2 linked regions of the Desulfovibrio desulfuricans genome follow. The protein of the gene in region 1 interacts with the protein of each later gene in a pairwise test. Links are inferred from orthologs where the notes say so. Each region holds a gene or a part of one and is shown in the gene's direction. Other genes may lie near its edges. The genes, in order: rlmN and ftsZ.

What was found.
Region 2: the proteins of rlmN (region 1) and ftsZ interact in binary tests that used the Escherichia coli proteins (3 or more experiments, as listed by UniProt). The link is inferred for Desulfovibrio desulfuricans from one-to-one orthologs.

Annotation. Positions count from the first base shown.
Region 1 is NZ_JANFYZ010000003.1:55,269-67,175, forward strand. What follows is about bases 5,527-8,429. They hold rlmN (dual-specificity RNA methyltransferase RlmN), read left to right. Parts: upstream 5,527-6,397; coding sequence 6,398-7,462; downstream 7,463-8,429. Other genes in these bases: NE637_RS04685 (HD domain-containing protein), read left to right, coding at 5,527-6,209; NE637_RS04695 (FeS-binding protein), read right to left, coding at 7,490-7,996; NE637_RS04700 (4Fe-4S dicluster domain-containing protein), read right to left, coding at 7,993-8,429. Also shown: sulfate reduction electron transfer complex DsrMKJOP subunit DsrM, read left to right, coding at 1-653; sulfate reduction electron transfer complex DsrMKJOP subunit DsrK, read left to right, coding at 666-2,309; sulfate reduction electron transfer complex DsrMKJOP subunit DsrJ, read left to right, coding at 2,310-2,690; sulfate reduction electron transfer complex DsrMKJOP subunit DsrO, read left to right, coding at 2,690-3,481; sulfate reduction electron transfer complex DsrMKJOP subunit DsrP, read left to right, coding at 3,494-4,663; more of NE637_RS04685, read left to right, coding at 4,878-5,526; more of NE637_RS04700, read right to left, coding at 8,430-8,982; NE637_RS04705 (oligosaccharide flippase family protein), read right to left, coding at 9,138-10,547; NE637_RS04710 (HlyD family secretion protein), read right to left, coding at 10,557-11,522; NE637_RS04715 (TolC family protein), read right to left, coding at 11,522-11,907.
Region 2 is NZ_JANFYZ010000001.1:482,291-494,153, reverse strand. What follows is about bases 804-3,662. They hold ftsZ (cell division protein FtsZ), read left to right. Parts: upstream 804-1,505; coding sequence 1,506-2,819; downstream 2,820-3,662. Other genes in these bases: NE637_RS02045 (DsrE family protein), read left to right, coding at 3,432-3,662; ftsA (cell division protein FtsA), read left to right, coding at 804-1,460. Also shown: NE637_RS02060 (cell division protein FtsQ/DivIB), read left to right, coding at 1-155; more of ftsA, read left to right, coding at 225-803; more of NE637_RS02045, read left to right, coding at 3,663-3,779; NE637_RS02040 (hypothetical protein), read right to left, coding at 3,794-4,084; NE637_RS02035 (RNA recognition motif domain-containing protein), read right to left, coding at 4,230-4,496; NE637_RS02030 (hypothetical protein), read right to left, coding at 4,810-5,031; NE637_RS02025 (dual CXXC motif small (seleno)protein), read left to right, coding at 5,417-5,620; NE637_RS02020 (BaiN/RdsA family NAD(P)/FAD-dependent oxidoreductase), read right to left, coding at 5,660-7,102; NE637_RS02015 (YheT family hydrolase), read left to right, coding at 7,216-8,217; ATP-dependent helicase HrpB, read right to left, coding at 8,281-11,067; NE637_RS02005 (sigma-54 interaction domain-containing protein), read left to right, coding at 11,184-11,863. UniProt on the Escherichia coli protein: Essential cell division protein that forms a contractile ring structure (Z ring) at the future cell division site. The regulation of the ring assembly controls the timing and the location of cell division.

The DNA of each region.
Region 1 (11,907 bases):
ATTCCTCCAAGTGGCTGTGGGTTTTTGCCCTGCTGTTCCACTACTGCTTCCTGCTGGTTTTTATCCGTCACTTCCGTTTCTTTATGGAACCCGTGCCTTCCTGTATTCGCTTTCTGGAAAGCATTGACGGCATCATGCAGTTTGGCTCGCCCCGCTTCTTCTGGACGGGCGGCCTGTTGCTGGTAGCGCTGCTGTTCCTTCTGGGACGCCGCCTGTTCAACGAACGCCTGCGCTACCTTTCGCTTGCCAACGATTACTTCCCCCTGTGGCTGATCATCAGCATCGTGGGTACCGGCATCTGCCTGCGCTATTTCGACAAGACCGAAATCGCCCAGGTCAAGATTTTCGTCATGGGCCTGACCCACTTTGCGCCTGTGTCCACCGTGGGCATCAACGCCCTGTTCTTCACGCACCTTACTCTGGTCTGCGTACTGCTGATTTACTTCCCCTTCTCCAAGCTCATGCACATGCCGGGCGTGTTCTTCAGCCCCACGCGCAACATGGCGAATAATTCCCGCCGCGTGCGCCACATCAACCCCTGGAATCCGCCCAAGCAGTACTTCACCTACGCCGAGTACGAGGATACCTACCGCGACGCCATGGCCGATGCCGGGCTGCCGCTGGAAAAGCAACCCGAAAAGGCCGCCGAGTAAGGAGTTTCCACGATGGCAAAATTACCTACGCCGCAAATGCTTGTGTCCAGCCGCCCGGCCTTTCCCGCCCAGGACTGGCTTGACACCAAGCCCGAATTTACACCGGGCAGCTTCTGCTACCCGGCCAAGCAAGAGACCATGGAACTTCTGCACATGCCCAATCCCCACGAATGGGATCCGGCGGCAGAAGACTGGAACCTGCCCGAAAACTGGGAACAGATTCTCTGCGACGCTTTTGAAGAACGCCTTGAAAAACACCGTTCGCTCAAGCTGTTCATGGATATCTGTGTGCGTTGCGGCGCCTGCGCCGACAAATGCCACTTCTTCCTGGGCACCAATGATCCCAAAAACATGCCCGTGCTGCGCGCCGAGCTGCTCCGTTCGCTCTACCGCCGCGACCACACCATGCTGGGCAAGATCCTCGGCAAGAAAGTTGGCGCTCGCGGCTGGGACAAGGAAGTAGTGAAGGAACTCTTCTACTACGCCTACCAGTGCACCGAATGCCGCCGCTGCTCGCTCTTCTGCCCCTACGGCATCGACACGGCGGAAATCACCGCCATCGTGCGCGAATTGCTGCATGAAGTGGGCCTTGGCATCCACTGGATCATGGACCCGGTCAAGAACTGCAGCTTCACCGGCAACCACCTTGGCATCAAGCCCCACTCCTTTGTGGAAATCGTGGAAATGCTGGCCGATGACTGCGAAACCATCACCGGTATCCGTCCCAAGACGCCCTTCAACGAAAAGGGCCACGAAATCCTGTTCATCACGCCCTCCGGCGACGTATTTGCCGACCCCGGCATCTACACCTTCATGGGCTATCTGATGCTCTTCCACGAGCTGGATCTGGACTACACCTTCTCGACCTACGCTTCGGAAGGCGGCAACTTCGGCTCCTTTACCACGTTCAACATGGCAAAGAAGCTCAACGCCAAAATGTACGCCGAAGCCGAGCGTCTGGGTTCCAAGTGGATTCTGGGCGGCGAATGCGGCCACATGTGGCGCGTGATCAACCAGTACATGGACACCTACAACGGCCCGTCGCCCTCGCACATGACGACGCCTGTTTCGCCTTACACCGGCACGGTGTTCCAGAACGCGGCTTCCACCAAGATGGTGCACATTGCCGAGTTCACGGCTGACCTGATCCACCACAACAAGCTGAACCTCGACCCCAGCCGTAACGATCATATCATCACCACCTTCCATGACTCGTGCAACCCTGCGCGCGGCATGGGCCTGCTTGATGAACCCCGCTATGTGCTCAACGCCGTGTGTAACAACTTTGTGGAAATGCCCGAGAACACCATCCGCGAGCAGACCTTCTGCTGCGGCGCGGGTTCCGGCCTCAACACAGAAGAAATCATGGAACTGCGCATGCGTTCCGGCATGCCGCGCGGCAATGCCCTGCGCTATGTGCAGGAAAAGCACGGCGTCAACCACATGGCCTGCGTGTGCGCCATCGACCGCGCCACCCTGCCCCCGCTGGCCAATTACTGGGCGCCCGGCGTCAATGTAAGCGGCCTGCACGAACTGGTGGGCAATGCCCTTGTGATGAAGGGCGAGTGCAAGCGCACCATGGATATGCGCCAGGAAGACCTGCCCAACGTGGTAGAGGATGATGACGCGCCCGAGGCGCAGGGGGAGGGTCAATAGATGTATAACTCCAAAGCAGTAATTCTTGGGATCATTATCTTTGTGGTCCTGTTCACCTCCCCGTTCTGGGCAAGCATGCTGGGCAAGTCCTATACCAGCACCGGCATTGCGCTGCCCAAGAATGAAAAAGAGTGTGTGGAAAATGTGGATTTCATGCGCGACAAGCACATGCAGCTGCTCAACGAGTGGCGTGATGAAGCCCTGCGCAACGAAAACCGCACCTATGTGGCATCCAACGGTAAAAAGTGGACCATCAGCCTGCAGAACACCTGCATGAAGTGCCACACTGACTACAAGGGATTCTGCGAAAAGTGCCACGTGGCCAACAGCGTTGATCCCTATTGCTGGACCTGCCACATCATTCCCCAGGGGAGCAAGTAATGAACAAGAGCAGAAGAAGCTTTCTGAAAGTGGCGGGGCTTTCTGCCTGTGCCCTGAGCAGCGGGTTGGCTGGCCTTGGCGCCTTGTCCGGCGTTGCTCAGGCCAAGATTGCCCCCGGTCACTATGAAAAAGGTGCCAACGCCCTGCACGCCAAGCGCTGGGCCATGGTTATCGATACGCGCCAGTTCAACGGCCCCAAGGACTACGAACCGCTTATCGAAGCCTGCCATAAATTCCACAACGTCCCGCACGTTCCGGGCGATCAGAACATCAAATGGTTCTGGCTTGATTCATTCGAGCACACCTTCCCTGATGAAATGAACGCCTTTTTGGACAAACGCCGGGCCGAAGCAAGCTATCCGCTGCTGTGCAACCACTGCACCAATCCGCCCTGTGTGCGCGTTTGCCCCACGCAGGCCACCTACAGGATGGAAGACGGCATTGTGGCCATGGACTACCACCGCTGCATCGGCTGCCGCTTCTGCATGGCTGGCTGCCCCTACGGCGCGCGTTCCTTCAACTTCAAGGATCCGCGCAAGTTCCTGGCAGATCCCGTGCCCAATCCGGCCTTCCCCACGCGCATGATCGGCGTGGTGGAAAAATGCACCTTCTGCGCCGAGCGTCTGGCCGTTGGCCAGTTGCCCGCCTGCGTTGAAGCTTCTGGCGGCAAGATTCTCTTCGGCGACCTGGAAGACCCCAATTCAACGGTGCGGCAGGCTTTGTCCGCCAACTACAGTATACGCCGCAAGCCCAACCTGGGCACGCAGCCCGGCGTTTACTACCTCATATAGGGAGGACAGGCCATGGTTGAAAAATTGCTCGAAGGTCCCAAGACCTACTACTTGTGGCTGCTCTTCCTGCTCTGCGTGATCGCAGGCTGCGGCATTGTGTATCTGGATCAGCTCCAGAACGGTCTGTCTGTGACCGGCATGAGCCGCGACGTTTCGTGGGGGCTGTATATTTCGCAGTTCACCTACTTCGTCGGCGTTGCCGCCTCAGCCGTTATGCTGGTGTTGCCCACGTACTTCCACCACTATAAAAAATTCAAGCGCATGATCATTTTTGGCGAATTCATGGCCGTTGCGGCCGTGGTCATGTGCGCCCTGTTCATCGTGGTTGACCTTGGGCAGCCCCAGCGCATGCTCAACGTTATGCTGCACCCCACGCCCAATTCCGTCATGTTTTACGACATGCTGGTGCTCATTGGCTACCTTGGCCTGAACATCATCATCGGTTGGGTGACCCTTGAAGCCGAGCGTCACGAAATCGATCCCCCGAAATGGATCAAGCCCCTCATCTATCTTTCGATTCTGTGGGCCTTCTCCATCCACACGGTGACCGCCTTCCTGTACGCCGGCGTTCCTGGCCGCCACTACTGGCTTACCGCCATCATGGCTGGCCGCTTCCTGGCTTCCGCCTTCTGCTCCGGTCCTGCCATCCTGATGCTGCTCATGCTCTTGCTGCGCCGCCTCACCGGCTTTGACGTGGGCAAGGAAGCCGTGAAGACCCTGACCACCATCATCGTGTACGCCATGTGCGTGAACGTGTTCTTCTTTGTGCTGGAACTGTTCACGGCCTTCTACAGCAATATTCCCGGCCACATGGAGCCCATCCACGTGCTGTTCTTCGGTCACGGCGGGCATCTGCTGTGGGTGAGCTACTGGATGTGGGCTGCGGTTATCATGGCCTTCGGTTGCCTTGCCATTCTTATTCCGCCCAAACTCCGCACGCACCCCACGCTCATGCCCATCGCTCTGGCCATGCTCGTGGCTGCTTCGTGGATCGACAAGGGTCTTGGCCTTCTGATTGGCGGTTTCACCCCCAACATGTTTGAAGCCATCACTCCCTACATGCCCACTGGTAAGGAAATTGCCGTGGCCCTTGGCGTGTACGCCGTGGGCGCGCTGGTAGTCTCCCTGCTCTGGCGGATTGCGCTTGGCGTGAAAAAAGAAGTGAACCACTTCTCTGACTAACCGTCAGGTACGTGTACTCAAACGCCCCCGCGTCGCCGACGCGGGGGCGTTTTGTCTTGCTGGCTGGGGCCTGTCGCCGCATAGCCGCAAGTAGCACAAGCAATGATCCAGCGTAACCGTGACGGCATTTCTTCAACCGCAAGCTTGACTCGCACCCATGCTCGCGGGCATAGTATCAGCCATTCCCCGTTATTTTATTCGCAAGGAGCCATGGATGCATCAAGCGCTCAAAGACGCCATAACCATAAGCAAAACCCTGTTGCGCAACGGCTATGACGCTCATGTTATCAACGCCCCCTTGCAGGAGCACCTGCTGGAAAACGCCACGCAGCCCACTGTGGATATTGCCTGCGAGCCGGATCTCGATACGCTTATCAAGCTTTTTCCCAAGGCAGTGCCACAGCACGACAAGCGCGCTCTGGCAACGCTGGAAGAAAACGGCTTTATTTTCTGTTTTTATCCCCTGGAAGTAGCTGCTGCCGGACACCCGGAACTTTCCCTGCTGCGCATCACGCCTACCATGATGGACAGGATGCCTCATGAGGAGCAGCTCAAGCTGCGTATCACAGGCTTTGGCAGCCCTGAAACCACGCAGGATGCCTACGACGGTTTTGAAGACGTCAAGGGCGGCGCTATCCAGCTTGCGGGCCTTCCGGATGAAACCCTGCGCCACAATTACCTGCTGGCGGTACGCGCCCTGCGTTTTGCAGCCAATTTTGACCTGCCCATCGAGCCCAACACATGGCTTGCCATTGTGCGCGCCTCAAGCCGCGTGCTTGATTACGTCCCGGCTACGGACATCATGGACGAATGGCGCAAAGTTGCCGCCGAATCCATGTACCGATTTGTGCGCCTGCTCTTTGATTCGCATATCCTTCAGGGGCTTATCCCCGAAGTGGCCTCCCTCTCCTGCCTCACCCAGATGCGCAACAAGGAAGGCGACACGGAAAACGTGTTTGAACACACGCTTGAGTGCATGAAGCACTACCCTGAAGAAGATTTCCACTACGACTGGCTTGGCACCATGGCCATGCTGTTCCACGATGTGGGCAAGCTCTACACCGGCGAATATTTCGACGGCATCTGGACGTACTACCAGCACCACCGCGTTGGCGCCAAGGTGACGCGCAAGATACTGCGCCGCCTGCACTTTGCACAGGAAGATATCGACCTGCTGTGCCATCTGGTGCGCCACCACATGCGCTTCCACTTCATGATGACCGACAGGGGCATTCGCCGTTTCAAGGCGCTGGACGACTACCCCCGGCTTATCGCCATGGCCAGGGCCGACCTCAAGGCCCGCGACGGCATTCTCACTTCGTTCAACCACAATATGAAGTATCTGGATCGCGCGGAAACGCCGGAACAGATGCTGGAACCGCTGCTGAACGGCAATGAGATCATGAGCGAAACCAAGCTGTCGCCAGGCCCGCTGGTGGGCATTATTCGTGACGCGCTGTTGCAGGCCCAGATTGCAGGCGAAGTTACGGATGTTGAATCCGCTGTGACCTTTGTGCGTAATTACGCGCGCAAATCAGTGGGATAACCGGCCAACCGCCTATGCTGACACTATGGGCGTTCCTTTGGGAACGCCCTTTTTTGCTTGTTCACAGCCTATAAACGCGATGTTGCTGGCATGAAAATTTCTTGCCCATCTGCGCCAAACATCGTAGTTCAACTGCCAGTGCGCAACATATTTGCACCACAAAACCCTATCTAATTCCGGCAGAACATATGACCAATCTTCTCAACCTGACCCTTCCCGAACTGGAAAACTGGCTTCAAACCGAACTGGGCGAGCGCAAGTTCCGCGCCATGCAAATTTGGCAATGGCTATGGCAACGCATGGTTCGCGACTTTGAATCCATGACCAATATTTCAAAAGACTGCCGCGAAAAGCTGACTGCCAAGGCTGTCATTGTCTGGCCGGAGGTAGTCACGGTTGAGAAAAGCCAGGACGATACCACAAAATTTCTGCTGCGGCTTGAAGACGGAGCCCTGGTTGAAACAGTGCTTATTCCTTCGGACTCGCGTGAGGGCGTACGCCGCTGGACGCAGTGCGTGTCCTCGCAAGTGGGCTGCGCCATGGCCTGTACCTTTTGTTCCACGGGACAAATGGGCTTTGAACGCAACATGACCATGGCCGAAATTCTGGGGCAGATACTTGTGGCGCGTGCGCACCTGGGTGATGACAGGCCGGAATGGCCCATGCTGCGCAATATTGTGTTCATGGGCATGGGCGAGCCACTGCTCAACATGCGCGAGCTCATGCGCTCCCTTGAAGGCCTGAATAATGCCAAGGGGCTGAATTTCTCACCCCGCCGCATCACAGTTTCCACATGCGGCATTGAAAAAGGGCTGCGCGAGCTGGGAGATAGCGGCCTTGCTTATCTGGCGGTTTCGCTGCATGCGCCAACGCAGGAACTGCGGGCGAAAATCATGCCCAAGGCCGCACGCTGGCCTCTTGACGAGATGTTTGAAGCGCTCAAGTCCTACCCGCTTAAAACGCGGGAGCACATTACTTTTGAGTACCTGCTGCTGGGCGGGGTCAACGACGGGCTGGAACAGACCAGGGATCTGGCCCGGCTGGTGGGCGATGTGCGGGGCAAGCTGAACCTTATTGTTTACAATCCCGCGGAGGGCGCACCTTACGCCGCCCCTACGGAAGAAAGCGTACTGGCCTTTGAGCAGTACCTCTGGAAGCGCAAGATCACGGCCATTCTGCGCAAGAGCAAGGGGCAGGACATCAAGGCAGCTTGCGGGCAGCTTAAAGCTGACCGGCAGGCACAATTGGACTGAACGGGCAAGCCTTATGCTGGAATAGCTCTAGCGTTGGGCCGGACGCCGCCTTGAACCGCCGCAGCACGTGTCTGCCCCATCGCGTGGTTTCAGCCAGCCGTAACCGCCGGTCCAGCGGCGACAGAGCCTGTAAATCAGCAGGGGAAGCAGGGCTAGGGCGCACACAAGATGCAGCATTTTGACGTAGGCATACACGCCATCATACAGAGAAAAATTGGGCATATTGTGGACGATGAGCGCCAAACCGCTGATGGCCAGCCCTATCAGCAAAATAATGCGCAGCAAGCCGCACCGCGTCAGGCAGTAGGCACTGCGCCCCTGAAGGCGCCAGACGGTAAAGGCGTACGTTCCCAAGAACAGCAGTGCCGCAGAAGAATAATAATGCGCAACAGATGGCGACCAGTTGGAACTTTGAATCAGCCCATATCTTCCAGCTTGCGGCAGATGCGCAAGGCCGCTCCACACGGCTGTGAGCATGCTGGCCAGCCACAATACACTGAAGAATGAGGAAAAAAGCGAGGGCTGGTTTTTCATGGCTTGCGCCTCATCTTTCTTTCACGCCACAGTCTTAGGCCAGCCAGGGCCGCTCCTGCCACTGGGGCCAGCAGAACAGCCTTCAGCAGGCTGTTTTCCTTATCCATACTGGCGCCAGCCGGGCGCAGGCTCGGCATACCAAAGCCTACCTTTCCCTGACGCAGCATGTTGGCCTCGATATCGCGAAAAAGCACCGAAGAAACATAGATGGTGTTTGTTCCGCCATTTTCTTTGAGCCCAAAAATATCCCCACCCCGCTGTTCCGCCATTTCCTTGGCCAGCGTTGCCATTTCCTCACGAGGTCCTATGCGCATGGCCCCCTGCGGACAGGCCGTCACGCAGGCAGGGCTTTCGCCAGCCTTGAGCAGAGAACTGCAATAATCACATTTGAACATCTGCCCGTTGCCAACATATCTGGGCGCAAGATTCAGGTAAGGCCCAACCCCCGCCTGGCGTTGCGGGATACCCCACGGGCAGGCCCGGTCGCAGGGGCCATCCCCCAGACAGGTGCTGCGGTGGGAGTAAACTGCGCCTTCGTTGCTTTGGCGCAAAGAGCCAGTGCTGCACAACGTGACACATTGGGGGTTCAGACAATGCAAACAGCGCCGCGGCAAATATATCCGCCGCTCCACACCGTTAACCGTGATGGAGCACGACTGGATGAAAAGCCAGTTATAGGGAGTAAGCCGGGAGACTTCATCGCGGCGGGTCGACCAGTCATTGCCGCGCACCCATGAGGGGTAAGGCCGGGGGATCGGCTGAGTTGGGACGGGGATTTCTGACAGATTTCTGTCGCGGCAGGCTGAGACACAGGCTCCGCAACCATTGCAGAGATCCACATCAATGATGGTGGCACGGTCAGCACCGTTACCCTGGCTCTGTACCCCCGAGGCCAGGGAAGATGCCGCACCCGCCAGCGATAAGCCAGCAGTGCCTGCCATGGCCTTGATGACTGACCTGCGCTGTAAAAACAGTTTGTTGCCCATGGGAATGCCTTGCCTGTTACTGTCTTGCAGTAATCCTATAGGCCTGCCTTTACCGTGGCGTCAACGTCTCAGGCAATTTGTCCGGCAAGGTCTGGTCATCCGGGGAATGGTTGTCCCTCCATCCACAGCACGGCAACTGACTGTCCAGATACGTATCAGGCAAGCGCGGCCTTTTCAAATGGCGGTGGGGGTCTCCAACGCCAAAACAAGGCCAGCAAAGGCACAAGACCTGCCAGCTCTGCCAGTTCACGCGGTGCAACCAGCCCTATCCCCCACCACAGTCCTACGCAGGCGGCGCAGCTGCCAAGCATGAGCCCCCACTGCCCAAGCGACATGGGGCGCGCGGCCCACTGAAAATAGCCCACTGTAAGCAGGGCTACCCAAACCTTGGTAATGGTGAGGGACAAGGCCGCGCCTTCAAGGGGCATGGCAGGAATAAGAGTAAAGCAGCACACCAGATTGCACACCAGGCCCGTAAGATAAAATAGCAGGAGCAGGCGGTGCTGGCGCATGCCGATCATGGCGTATGCCGCAAGGTTGTGCAAAAAGGCCGTTGCCAGGCAAGGTGTAAGCAAGCGCTGTGCGGTGACCGCACTTTGATAATTGGGACCGTAAATCAGGGGAAGAAAGCGGTCGCTCTCCACACAGATAAGAAAGATAATGGGCAACGACGCAGCCCAAAGGGAGCGGGCAGTCTGACCGGCCAGCTGGCGGAATGCGCCTTTGTCCTGCTGCCACAGCTTTGCCAGCAGCGGAAAAATCACCTTGCCCAGCAATGCGCTGGAAACAAGCACCGACAGGCCCTCAACAGTTTCCCACGCCACCCCGTAGCCGCCCACATCAGCATTGCCGCCATACTGCTTAAGAAATATGACGTTGATCTTGTTATAGAACATGGCGCAGCCAGCCATGCAGGTAAAGATGAGGCCGTGCTTCATATGGCGGGCCAGATCTTTCATGCCATCAAGGCCAACTCCTGCCAGAGGATTGCGTTGCAAGGCCAGCAAAGCAAAAATGATGCACAGCACCGATTCCATGGGCTTGTACAGGGCAATCACAATGGGCGGGGCCCCAATGACCACGCAGACGATGCCAAAGCCAATGCCCAGCAGTGCTGAAGGCACACGGATGCGCATTTCCACATCCTGCCGCCCCCGCGCCTGGCAGAGCGCAAAAAACGAATCGCTCACGCCGTCCAGTCCTAGACCCGCGGCTATGCACATAACCACAAGCCGCAACTCTGGCGTATAGTTCTGCCAGCCGGTCACAAGCCATGTAACGCAGAGGGCCAGAATAAGCACAATCAGCTTGAGCCAGGTGACTTCACCCAGCAGAGCCACCGGGCGCCCTTCGCGGCGGGCAAATGTTGAGAGCAGAAAATCGTTAAGGCCCACGTCAGCTATGGTTTTCACCAGATAGCCGAACGTGAGCGCCAGCACGACCTGCCCCAGTATATCGGGGCTGCGGCGTGCAAGAAGAATGGTAAAAGCGGTCCACGCCAGGTCGCGCGTCCACTGCGCACCCAGAATGTACCCCAGTCGTCGGGGGATGCTTTTCAGCTTCATGAAACGGCTTTACCTGCTCCCTTTGAATCGCACCACAGCCTTGAACCCAGGTTTGAGTTCCAGACCAGGATTGGGGACAGTAAGCTCCACCGTATAGTAGGACGGGTTTGAAACGCTCATATCACTAGAAACCCAGGAAATTTCATTCACTGTACCGTTGAACTTCTTATTGTTCAGCGAAGGAATCTCAACTTCCACCGAGTCGCCAGCCTTGATGCCGCTGATTTCGGCCTCGTAGACAGGCACCTGGATCAGCACGGGATCAAGCCGCCCCACACGCACGGGCGTGGTGCCAGCGGCCAACAGGGAACCGGGGTTGAGCGTGGCGTCAAGTGACAGCACATAACCGTCAATGGGAGAAGTCAGCGTAAGCGAGGCTGGCAGGCGCTCCCCTTCCTTGATGGTCGTGCCGAAATAGCCGCTCAGTTCTTCGAGACGGGCGGCAAAGTTCTGTTCAGATTTCTGGATGGTCACAGTCAAAAGTTCAATGCGGCGCTTCAGGGAGTGAACATCGTCTTCCAGTCGGCTGGAAGCCTGTGCTGAACCAAGCCCCGAGGCCGCAAGCTGCCGGGCCTTGTTACGCTGGGCGGCAGTTTCTGCAAGCTTGCGGTCAAGATCAAGCACCTGCCCTCTCAGATTCTCGGTAGCAGCCCCGGTGGTTACTTCTCGTTGCAGCACCCGCTCGGCCTCTTCCTGAAGGTGGTACCGCATCAACGGGGCACCCTTGGCAACGGCTTGGCCAGGCTTGACCAGCACCTCGTCCACAACAGAGTTAAAAGGCACAGGCACGGCGCGCGTGACAGTTGTAACGACCTTGCCGGTCAGAATAGTCGCGCCAGCGCCTATGGAACCATTATCAGCAGCAGAGGCTGCGTCCTGAAACATCAAGGCAGCAAGCATCACTACAACAGACAGTGCTGCTGCAAAACAACGGTGCCGCGCCTGCGACAGCGTTTTCTTGTACATACCCAACATTACAGCAACTCCTTAGCAGGCAGGCCGAGGAAGCGCTGGGCCAGGGAATTTGACAGATCCATCCACTCAAGCTGGGCCAGCTTATAGTCAAGCTCTGCACTGATGTAGGCTATGCGCGCCTGAACCATGTCTTCCTGTTTGGAGGCCATGTCGGGCAACTGCGCAATGCCTTCGTGGAAAGAAATCTGGGCTTCCTTGTACTGCATGCTGGCCGTGTCCAAGCGGGTCTTGGCAAGCTTGAGCTCCGTTTCGGCCAAGGCTACCCGCTGCTCGCTCTGGAGCCATTTGTTGGAGTAGTCCGAACGTTTGCGGGCGAGCTCGTGGAAGGCCTGGGCCTTTACCATGCGCGCGGTCTGCACGCCACGGTATCTGCGTCCCCAGTCGA
Region 2 (11,863 bases), on another replicon or contig:
TGCGGCTTTCCATCGCTACTGACGATTGGGAGGGCAATCTTTCCCGGTTAAGTCTGACCCTGGGCGATCTGGCCCGCAGACACGAACTGCGCAATGTTCGCGAGATTCGATCTGTTAACGGCAATGTTTGGGTTTTACTTAACCAGCCAGCGTAAGAAACTTGCGGCATGCGCCATAGTGGCATGCCGTTGCGACCCGGAGACAGGAGTTTTGAGGAGAATGGCATGAATAAGTCCGAGCTCATCGTTGGCCTCGACATCGGCACCACAAAGATATGCGCTGTGGTGGGCGAGCTGTCGGAGTCGGGTCTTGTAGATGTGGTGGGCATCGGCACCAGTGTTTCCACTGGTTTGCGCAAGGGCGTGGTGGTCAACATTGAACAGACCGTCCAGTCCATCCGCAAGGCCGTGGAAGATGCGGAACTTATGGCGGGCTGCGAGATCCACTCGGTATACGTGGGGATTGCGGGCAGCCACATCATGGGCATCAACAGCCACGGCGTGATTGCCGTCAAGGGCGGCGAGGTCGCGCAGCGCGATATTGAACGTGCTCTTGATGCCGCCAGGGCTGTGGCCATTCCTGCCGACCGCGAGGTCATCCATATCCTGCCTCAGGAATACATTGTTGATAACCAGCGCGGCATTGCCGACCCGCTCGGCATGGCTGGCGTACGCCTTGAAGTGAAGGTGCACATTGTTACCGGCGCAGTTTCTTCAGCCCAGAACATTGTGCGCTCGTGCCACCGCAGCCAGCTCGAAGTTGCCGATATTGCCCTTGAATCGCTGGCATCAGCCAAGGCCGTGCTGACCGAAGAAGAACGCGAAATCGGCGTTGCTCTGGTTGATCTGGGCGGCGGCACCACCGATATCGCCGTTTTTGCCAACGATGCCATCAAGCATACGGCTGTTCTTGCGCTCGGCGGGCAGAACCTTTCCAACGACATTGCCTTTGGTCTGCGTACTCCCATAGCCTCTGCCGAAAAAATCAAGCTCAAGTATGGTTGCGCCCTTGCCGACCTTGTGCGCAACGATGAATTTATTGAAGTTCCCAGTGTGGGTGGTCGCGAGCCGCGCCGGCTTTCGCGTCAGGTGCTGGCCGAAATATGCGAACCCCGCATGGAAGAAATTCTTTACCTTGTGGATCAGACCCTCGTGCGCTCCGGCTACAAGGACATGATCGGCGCAGGTGTGGTGCTCACGGGCGGCACGGCGCTGATTGAAGGCTGCCAGGAACTGGGCGAACAGATTTTCAATCTGCCCACGCGCATTGGCTACCCGCGCAACATCGGGGGCCTGAAAGACGTGGTCAACAGCCCCAAATTTTCCACGGCGGTCGGGCTGTTGCGTTACGGCGCGGAAAAGGAACTTTCCGGCCAGAAAAAATTTACCACACGTAGTGAAAGCGGCGTTTTTGACGGTGTGCTTTCGCGAATGAAAAAGTGGTTTGCGGACATTTCATAACAACCTCAAGCGGGCATTTTGAGGACAGCACAGAGGAGAGGTGTAATGGCTCAGTCTATCGTTGATGATATCGATACCTCGTTGGCCAGCAATGCCAAGATCAAAGTTATTGGCGTAGGTGGTGGCGGCGGTAATGCAGTGCAGAACATGATTGCCTCTGGCCTGCGCGGAGTGCAGTTTGTTTGCGCCAACACCGATGTGCAGGCGCTGAACAAGAACGGTGCCTCCGTTAAGGTGCAGCTTGGTGAAAAGCTTACCAAGGGCCTTGGCGCTGGCGCCAACCCCGCCATTGGCCGCGAGGCTGCGGTGGAAAGCGTTGGCAGCATTCGTGAAGCCATCGGCGATGCCGATATGGTCTTTGTTACCGCTGGCATGGGCGGCGGCACCGGCACCGGCGCTGCTCCTGTGGTTGCTCAGGCTGCCAAGGAAATGGGCGTCCTCACCGTGGGTGTTGTGACCAAGCCCTTCAGTTTTGAAGGTGCCAAGCGCAAGCGCGCGGCGGAGGCCGGGCTTGAAGAGTTCAAGCAGCATGTGGACTGCCTGATCACCATCCCCAACGACCGTCTGCTTGCCTTTGCCCCCAAGAAGGCTCCTTTCTCCGAAATGCTTCAGAAGGCCAACGATGTGCTGTACTACGCCGTCAAGGGTATTTCTGACGTCATTGTGGGCGAAGGCCTCATCAATCTCGACTTTGCAGACGTGCGCACCACCATGGCCGAAGCTGGCATGGCCCTGATGGGCACGGGCATCGCCTCTGGCGAAAACCGCGCCCGCGAGGCCGCCCAGCGCGCCATCATGAGTCCGCTGCTTGAAGATGTTTCGCTTGAGAGCGCCAAGGCGGTTCTGTACAACATCACCGCCCCCACAGATATCACTGCCGAGGAAATTGCCGAAATCGGCGACATCATCGGCGATGCCACGCCTGAAGAAGCCAACATCATCTTTGGTGTTGTGTTTGACGACAATATCGGCGACGAAATCCGCCTCACCGTTATTGCCACCGGCATTGATTCTCCTCAGGTTATTCAGCCCGTGCAGGCTCCTGCGGCCACTGTCACCAACTTCCGCAAGCCCGGCCCTGACGCCGTGGTTGCCGAACCGCGCCGCATGAATTCCCGCGCGGCCCAGCAGAGCATGATGGACGAGCAGGAACGCGCCGAGTCGCGCTTGCCGCAGTCTACCCGCCGCACCGAAGTGGAGCGCTGGTACGATGAAAACAGCAATCGTCCTCCCTATCTGCTCAAGCGTGAGGTTGTGGGCCAGCCGCGCCGCCGTGCGCATAACCCCGGCCATGAAGACTTCACCTATGATGAGGATGATTTTGAAATTCCCACCTTCATCCGCACCCAGGCCGACTAATTCCGTCGTTGCCTGAGTGCGTGGGCAGAATGCCTTTCTGCCATGAAGGCTCATGATTTTCAGGGCTTGCCTCTTCGGCCCTGAAATGCCCGCCGGGAGGCCCATTGGGGGCCTCCCAGAGTGGGGCGTAAATGTCCGCTATAGTCCGTGAGACCCAGGTTTCGCGGACTTTTTTATTGTGAGGCAATCCGTAGAAATCCGTCCATCCTTCAAAATAGACCGACTAGTACCGCATTCCAGACACATGGTTTGATATATAAGCCCCGGAACCGATGCCAAATTGCCCCCTTGCGCTGCGTGATTGGCATTGCTATGCCCATGAGCAGGGCATTTGAATGTTAATCCAAAGCGTAACTTTGCACTTGGCCGCCAGCCAGGGCAGCGCATGGAAACGCTGCGAGCATGAATCGAACCTTGAAATCCATGTCTCCGGCACAAAATTCTTTTTCATATCTGGCGAAATATTGGGCTGGTTTTTGTGCGTCAGCGGAGGTGTGCCTGTGTGCATCTGTCGTGCTTGTCATGGCTAACTGGCCTGACAGCTATGTGTTTCTTTTTGCGAGTGGCATTCCTGCCAGGGCTGGATAAGCTTTTAACCGATGGGGTTGATTCATGAATAAAAAGTGTCTGCATATCCTGTGGGTTAACGATAACCCCGTCACCGCTGAAAATATGGTCTTTATGTATGCCACAAATTCCTTGCTGAAAGGCTGGTGGGAAGAAGTACACCTGATTCTTTGGGGTGCAACAGTCAAATTGATTTGTGAAGACGTGAAGTTGCAGGGTCTTCTCAAAAAATTTCATGATGCTGGCGGGCATGTCTCCGCATGCAGAAAGTGCGCTGAAAACCTCGGTGTGTTTGAGCAGATAGAAAAGCTGGAAGGTGTTGATGAAGTTTTTTACATTGGGGAGGCGTTTACAAAAATCCTCAAGGATGATGAAAAACTTATTACCATCTAGCTCCAGCTGAATAGTTAAGCCCTTTTCATGACAAGGGTTCCACTAATCAAACTGGCAGCGCCGGTATCTGTTCTGAGCCGCTGCTGGCCTGCGGAGCGATATTTCTTGTGTTGTCCGCCGCACAGATTTTGCGGCGTCTGGATTAAACCGAGTGGTTTTAAATACAGAAGGATGTTCTTGGCGAGAGCATGACAATCAAGCGTTTTCTGACCATTTTGCGGTACATGTTTTTGCCGCAGCGTCGCAATGCTTGCCCGCACTGCGGCGGCATCCGTTGTATTGGCGCATGTCAGTTCAGCGCCCAAGAGTCAGACGCTGTGACTGGTCAAGAGAGTATAAAGCAGGAAGCTCCTGCCCCGAGCGAGGGCAAGCAAGGCTAGAACCGGTTTGTTGCTGCAAAAAAAGCCGCTGCGGTAGCAGCGGCTTTTTTACTTCAAGGAAATTTGTGGTCTACCAGCGGCGGGGCGCGGGGCGACGTTCTTCGGCCTGGTTGATGCGAAGGGTGCGGCCGCCAAAGTCAACGCCGTTCAGGGCTTCAATGGCCTTGTGGGCATCGGCTTCGTCCATTTCAACAAAACCGAAGCCACGGGGGCGGCCGGTTTCGCGATCCATGATGAGCTTGACGGAAAGGGCTTCGCCGTAGGGGGCGAACAGGGCTTCAACGCCTTCCTGGGTGGCGGAAAAAGGCAGATTGCCGACATAAATGGAAACAGCCATAACGACTCCGTTGTTGAGGTGGGTAAACTTTCCGCTTGAAGCCTTACCCACGCAAAGTCTCTGGCAAAAAGAAATACTGCACCCTATGAATAAGGGCGAACAGTACTGTTAAGCAAAAAAATCGTCAAGTATTATCTGCATTGGCTTCAAAAATGATTGCCAAACGACAAACTTTGACTAAACTGCTCCGCATTGGGTGGTATTTTTACATTCCTACGCGTGCATTATTCTGCTGTTAGCTGATTATGCACTCAATAGCGCATTAATCTAAACTGTAAAAGGCCGGTTTAACCGGCCTTTTTGACAGCAAGAATTAGATTGCCTGCGTCTTTTTCTTTGCAGGAGCTTTCTTCGCCTTGGCGGGAGCCTTGGCAGAAACTTTTTTTACTTTGGCGGGAGCCTTCGCCTTGCTGGCCTTGCTGGCTTTGTGTGCCTTGGTTCCACTTGCAACAGTTGCCGGAGCGGTGTTAGCGGCGTTGGCTTCAGTGCTGAAGAGGCAGGGAGCAGTCATCAGCGAAAGGGCCACGGCAGCCATAAGGAGCTTTTTCATTTTCGTATCCGTTTCTTCTGGTTATGCCACATCTACAACAATATGGCTGTACGTCTATGGCATGAGCGGACGGCGGACGCAATAACAAATTTGAGCCTACGGAACCGGGCATTTGCGGGCATTTTTTATGGCTCGTCCATTGTGGCGGCAAGGGGTTTGCTGCTTCTGCCCCATGTTGACAAAAATATGGGGCAAATGCTCTAAGGATAAGCTGCGCTGCGCCGCCGGATATGATAAGCATCTGCGGCTTGTTCAAGGTTCATGACCAATGGCCCGGATGGGGATGGAACCGGTATTTTACCGATCTAGCCACAGCCCGGCCACAGCACGGCCAGCATTTCAAACTGTACTTCTAACACAAAGAATCGCCATGGCTTTTTTTGCACCCCGTGATGTCAAGACTACACTCGTATGCCCGACCTGCGGCGCGCCCCTGCATATCGCCCGCACCTGCCACGAAGTCTATATGTACTGCCCGGCCTGCAAGGCCCAGTTTCCGCTTCAGGACTACATCCGTCAGGCGGATGAAGCCATGGAGCATTTTCTGGAAAACGTCTACTGCAATCGCATCTAGCGTTATCCCCATCATGCATGCCAATGGGCTGCCAGCCGTTTAATCCGTGGCTGGCGCAGCGGCCCTGGCGGTTGCGCTGCGGGCCAGTTCCCTGGCTGCCGCCATGCCGCTGGCCCAGGCCCAGTGCAGGTTGTAGCCGCCCAGCAGGCCTGTAACGTCCAGCAGCTCGCCCACCACAAACAGATTATTTTGCAGCAGGCTGCGCATGGTCTTGGGGTCTACCTCGTCGGTATTTACGCCGCCAGAGCAGGCCTCCGCTTTTTTTAGCCCCGCAGTTGCCTGCGGCGTCACCGTGTGCCGCTGCACAGTTTCCACAATCGCCACGCGGGCCGCGCGTGAAAGCTCCGCCACCTTGCGCCTCGCGGTTTCCTCCGGCAGCAGGGCGTCCACAAGCCTCTGTGGCAGGAGCCTTGCTAGCAGGGCGCGCGGGGTCTGTTTGCCAGTCTGCGGCGCATCCATAAGCGCGGCAACATCCTGCCCCGGCAAAAAATTCAGCGTGATTGCAGCGCCTTCGGCCCAATAGAGGGATGCTTTGAGGGCTGCTGGCCCGCTCAGCCCCTCATGGGTGAACAGCAGATCATCCTCCCAGCAGTGCTGCCCAAGCGTAACGCCCACAGGCAGGCTGATGCCCGTCAGGTCGAGCAGAGGGGAATCCGAATTGAGGCGTAGCGGCGCAAGAACGGCGCGTGGCGCAATAATATTGTGCCCCAGCTCTTCCGCCAGCCGATAGCCGGCACCGCCGCCGCCAGCCTGAGGCCATGCCGGGCTGCCCAGCGCCAGCACCAGAGCCTTGCCGTGCCACGAGCCGCCCTCCGTCTGCACGGAAAAACCATCCGCCAGCGCCTCTACTGCTGTTACTGTGGTGCCGCAGGCAATAACGCAGCCATGTTTGCGGCAGTCGTCTGTCAGCGCCCTGACCAGCCGATGCGCGGAAACCGTCAGAAAAAGCTGGCCGTGGGTGCGCTCCTCAAAGGGCAGATTCCACTCCTGCACAAGGCGCAGCATGTGCTCCGGCGTAAAGCCCTTGAGTGCTGGGGCGCAAAATGCATTACCCCTGCTTCCGTCACAGCGGTAGTCCTTGGGGCTGGCAGCGCGGTTGGTAAAGTTTGCCTTGCCGCCGCCGCTGACAGCCAGTTTGCGCCCCGGCACAGGGCCACGTTCCAGCAGCACAACGCTCAGGCCTTTTGACGCCGCCTCGCGGGCGCACATAAGCCCCGCAGCGCCAGCGCCCAGAATCAGCACATCGGCAACATCCGGGCCGCGTTGCCCGCTGTTTTGCACGGGCTGTACGCTCTTTCTTTTAGGGGGCTTGGATTGTACGGAATCCTTGCCTCTGGGCTTGGCTGGCGATGTGCTTTCTACAGGTGCCGCAGGCGCAGCGGGCGTGGCCTTGGGGCCGGGTGTTTGCGGGGCAAAGGCCTGACGTGCCGGATTTGACAGAATTTTGCGCGTGGCGCTATTTTGGGGAGCTTTGTTGTGCATGCGGCGAAGGTATACGAGGCTTTGGCGGCTGCCAAGCCCTTGTGTGCCAGCAAACCGCCTTTGCTGACCTGCCCCGCGCATCCGCGCAGCCATTTCTTGTTACCGGGATTATCATGCCAGTTCTTGCTTCATCCTACGTTGCGCCGTGGTTTGTGCGCAACGGCCACGCCAATACCATGTGGCCCGTGCTCTTTCGTGAAAAGCCGCAAATGTCGCCTTCTGTGCGACGGGTGCGCCTTGAAACGCCCGATGGCGACTTTCTTGATGTGGATCAGCATCCCTCGCTTGGAAAGGACAGGGCGGAGCGCCCGTTTGGGCAGGGCAGGGGCATAGCTGTTATTTCGCACGGGCTGGAGGGCAACAGCCGCCGCAAGTATGTTCTGGGCATGGCCAATGCCCTGCGGGCCGAAGGCTTTGACGTGCTGGCCTGGAACATGCGCTCCTGCTCGGGCGAGAGCAACCGCACTGCGCGCCTGTATCATATGGGCGAAATTGAAGATCTTGGAACAGTCGTGCGTTTTGCCGAGCAGTTTGACCGCCCCCTGCTGCTGGCTGGCTTCAGCATGGGGGGCAACCAGATTTGCCGTTATCTGGGCCGGGGGCCGGTTTCGCCGCTGGTGCGGGCGGCTGTGCCTGTGTCCGTGCCGTGTGATCTTTCCGCCGCTGCACCGGTAATGGACGGCCCTGCCTGTCGCATTTACATGAGTTATTTTTTGCGAACCCTGCGCAAAAAAGTGCGCGAAAAGGCCGAACGCTTTCCTTCCTATCCCTCTGTTGAAGGCGTGGAAAAAATCCACACTTTTGCAGAGTTTGACGAGCGCTTCACCGCGCCTGCCTTTGGCTTTGCATCAGCCAAAGATTATTGGGAAAAGAATACGGTTCTGCCCGACCTGCCCTGCATAAACGTGCCAACTCTGCTGCTCATGGCTGCGGACGATCCTTTTTGCGCGTCATCGTGCTATCCGTGGCAGACGGCGAAACAGAGCGCGCACCTGCATCTGGAGGTTGCCCCGTACGGCGGGCACGTGGGGTTTGTACAGCAGAAGCAGGAATACTACAGCGAGCAGCGTGCGCGCGAATTTGTGCAGCAGTTGACGGGGCGCGGCATTTTTTAAGCGTTTGGTATCGCAGCAGGCGCAACAACAGAGGGCTTGTTGCGTTGGCAGATTTGCGACGCGTCAGCTTTTTTGCCGCTCGGCCAGCCGCTTCTTGGTCAGAACCGTGGCCACGGCGTTAACCGGGTCTTCCGGCCAGGGATGCTTGGGATAGCGGCCCCGCATTTCTGCGCGCACTGCCGGATAGCCGTTGCGCCAGAAGTGGGCCAGATCGCGGGTGACCTGCAAGGGACGCCCTGCGGGCGAATTGAGGCGCAGCACCAGAGCCACGCGCCCATCGGCTATGCGCGGCGTGTCCACGCAACCGAATAATTCCTGTAACTTGGCGGCCAGCCAGGGGCCACCGTCTTCACCATACACAATGGGGCGCATGGCCCCTGACGGCACCTGCCATTCCGTGGGGGCCTGCCGTTCAAGTATCCGGTGGAGATTCCCCGGCAGCAGACGGTGCAGGGCATCGAGCAATTGCTCCGGCCCGAGCGCCGCCAGCGAATTTGCGCGCCCCTGCTTGCCTTGCCCCGCTGACCTTTCGAGCGCCTGCTGCAAGGCTGGCGCGAGCCAATCGTTGAGAGTCGCCAGCAGGGCGGCATCAGAAACATCGGGCCATGCCTCGCCGTCCAGCTCGCGCAGCAGGCTTACCCGCGCGCGCCACTGCTGTGCGGCATCATCCCACGGCAGACATTCCAGCCCCTTGTTCTGCACATGGGCGCACAGGGCCGCAGCGCACTCATCGGGCCGTGGCCGAGGCAGGGGGGCATCTTCCAGAACCAGAGATCCCAGCACTCGCTGCCGCCGGGCGCTGACCAGCCCGGCATCCGAAACTGTGAGCTTGTCTTCGTTGCAAATATCTGCGCTGAAAAGCACTGCAAGATCATCGGGCGAAAGGGCGGCGGCAAGGCGGATGCGCCCGCGCGGCGTTGCGCCGTCAACTTCTGCCACTGCCAGAAAGGGCTGCCGCGCAAGAGGGTCGTCGCTGGCTATGTGGGCGGCCCGTCCGCTGCGCAGGAGATAGGGTGTCATGGCGGCTACCCCGCCCGGAAAATTTCCATTGCCGCTACCCTGAGGCTGACCGTCTGTCTGCCGCATGGCGACCTGCTCCGGCCACGCCACAGCCAGCAGTTGCCCAAGGCTTGCGGCCTGAGCGAGAGCTGCGGAAAAAATGTTGTCCGCTTTGTTGGATTGCCCCTGTGGTACTGGCCGGGAACCTTTTCCCCCGTGCAGTTCAGGCTGGCGCATAAGCCGCTGCGCCAGACGGCGCACACGCTCGCAGGCGGCATCCACATTTTTGCCCGCTGCGCCATCGCGGCACAGCCAGTCGAGGCGGCGCAGCACATCGCATCCCGCGCCTGCGGCAGGCATGCCGCCCTTGCTTTTGCCAGCGGTAAAGGCCAGCGGGTCGCGTTCTTCCAGCAAGGCGGCAATACAGGCTGCCAATGCGGCAAGGGAGTTGTCGCGCCCCCACAGCAGCAGGCGCGCCGTGCGGGGTGCCAGAGGGAGCGCGGCCATGCTGCGGCCCAAAGCCGTTGGCCGCATCCGGGCATCCACCGCGCCCAGTGCCAGAAGGTTCTGTCTGGCGACAGCCAGATGGGCCACGGGCGGCGTGTCGAGCCATGCGAGCGAGGCCGGATCGGTCACGCCCCAGACCGCCAGTTGCAAGGCAAGTCCGGTGAGGTCGGCATCCTGAATTTCAGCGCGGATGTGCGGACGCATGCCGTTTTCCTGCTCTTTTGCCCAAAGGCGGCAACAGATGCCGGGTTCGGTGCGTCCGGCGCGTCCGGCCCGCTGGGCAGCGCCAGCCAGAGAAACGCGCTCTGTCACAAGGCGGGTGAGGCCGCTGGCCGGGTCAAAGCGCGTCAGGCGCGCAAGGCCGCTGTCCACCACGAGCCTCACGCCCTCGATGGTCAGTGATGTTTCGGCAATGGATGTGGCAAGCACCACTTTGCGTTGCCCCTGCGGGGCGGGTGCAATGGCCGCATCCTGTTCTCTGGCGCTAAGGTTGCCGTAGAGCGGGCACAGGGCCACATCAGCAGGCAGTGTGCCATCGAGCAGGCCTGCAAGATGGCGGATTTCGCCCGCGCCGGGCAAAAAAGCCAGCAGACTGCCCTTTTCTGCGTGCAGCAGATGCAAAATGGCATCAGCCATGTGCCGCCACAGCAGCGGCCCTGCCCCGGCAGCAGACAGGTGCCCACCGCCCACAATCTGCCCTGCGCGGATTTTGGGTGGCAGGTGCATCATCTGCACAGGAAAGGTTTTGCCCTCGCAAACAACAGAAGGGCAGCCTCCCATGAGGCCTGCCACGGCCTGCACATCCAGCGTGGCGGACATGACGACCAGCCGCAGGTCGGGGCGCAGCGCAGCCTGACTTTCAAGGCAGAGGGCAAGGCCGGTATCGGCAGTGAGCGAGCGCTCATGAAATTCGTCAAAAATCACACAGGCGATATCCGGCAGTTCAGGATCATCCTGCAACATGCGCGTGAGCACGCCCTCGGTGACAACCTCCACGCAGGTGCGGTTGCTGACGCGGCTTTCATCACGCATGCGGTAGCCTACAAGACCGCCCGGTTCTTCACCCAGCAGGGCCGCCATATAGCGCGCCAGCGCGCGGGCCGCCACGCGCCGTGGTTCAAGCAGCAGAATGCGGCGGCCCTCAAGCCAGGGCTGCCCCATGAGCCAGAGGGGGACGCGGCTGCTTTTGCCCGCTCCCGGCAGGGCGCTGAGCACCAGATTGCGGCCCTGGGCCAGAGAATCCAGAATTTCTGCGCGCGAAGCGTCAAGTGGGCATGGGGGCAGGCCTGGGCAACGATCAGGGGAGCCTGCGGGGGCGGCAATGCGTATCGGCGAATCGGTCATGGCTAAATGCGGCATGGCTGAGGGTAAATGCGATAGAATAGGCGCATTTTTACTGGTAATCCAATGCGTGTCAGTGTATTGACACAAGAAAGGATATGCACGCGGAGAATGCACACATGGAGTTGAATACCAGCGGCATTATCGGCCAGAGCACCAGCCTCGCCGAAGTCTTCAAGGTTCTCGGCAAGGTTGCGCCCACGGACAGCACTGTGCTTGTAACTGGTGAATCGGGAACTGGCAAGGAATTGCTGGTTCGCGCGCTTCACGCCAACAGCCGCAGGGCTGACAAGCCTTTTGTACCCATCAACTGCGGGGCCATCCCCAAAGAGCTGCTTGAAAGCGAACTTTTCGGCCACGAAAAGGGCGCCTTTACGCACGCCATCCGTTCGCGGCCAGGCCGTTTTGAAATGGCTGACGGAGGCACCATCTTTCTGGATGAAATCGGCGAGATGGAGTTGAGCCTTCAGGTCAAGATTCTGCGTGTGCTGCAAGAAAAGGAAATTGAACGCGTGGGCGGCACTGGCTGCAAAAAGGTGGACGTGCGCATTGTGGCCGCCACCAACCGCGATCTTGAGGTAGAAGTCGCCGCCGGGCGCTTCCGCGAGGATCTCTACTATCGCCTGAACGTCATTCCTTTGCATTTGCCGCCGCTACGCCAGCGCGGCAATGATGTGCTGCTGCTTGCGCGCTATTTTCTCAACCACTTCTGCACCAAAAAAGCGCGCGATCCCATGCTGCTTGATGAAACAACGCGGCGTATTCTGGCGGCCTACAACTGGCCCGGCAACGTGCGCGA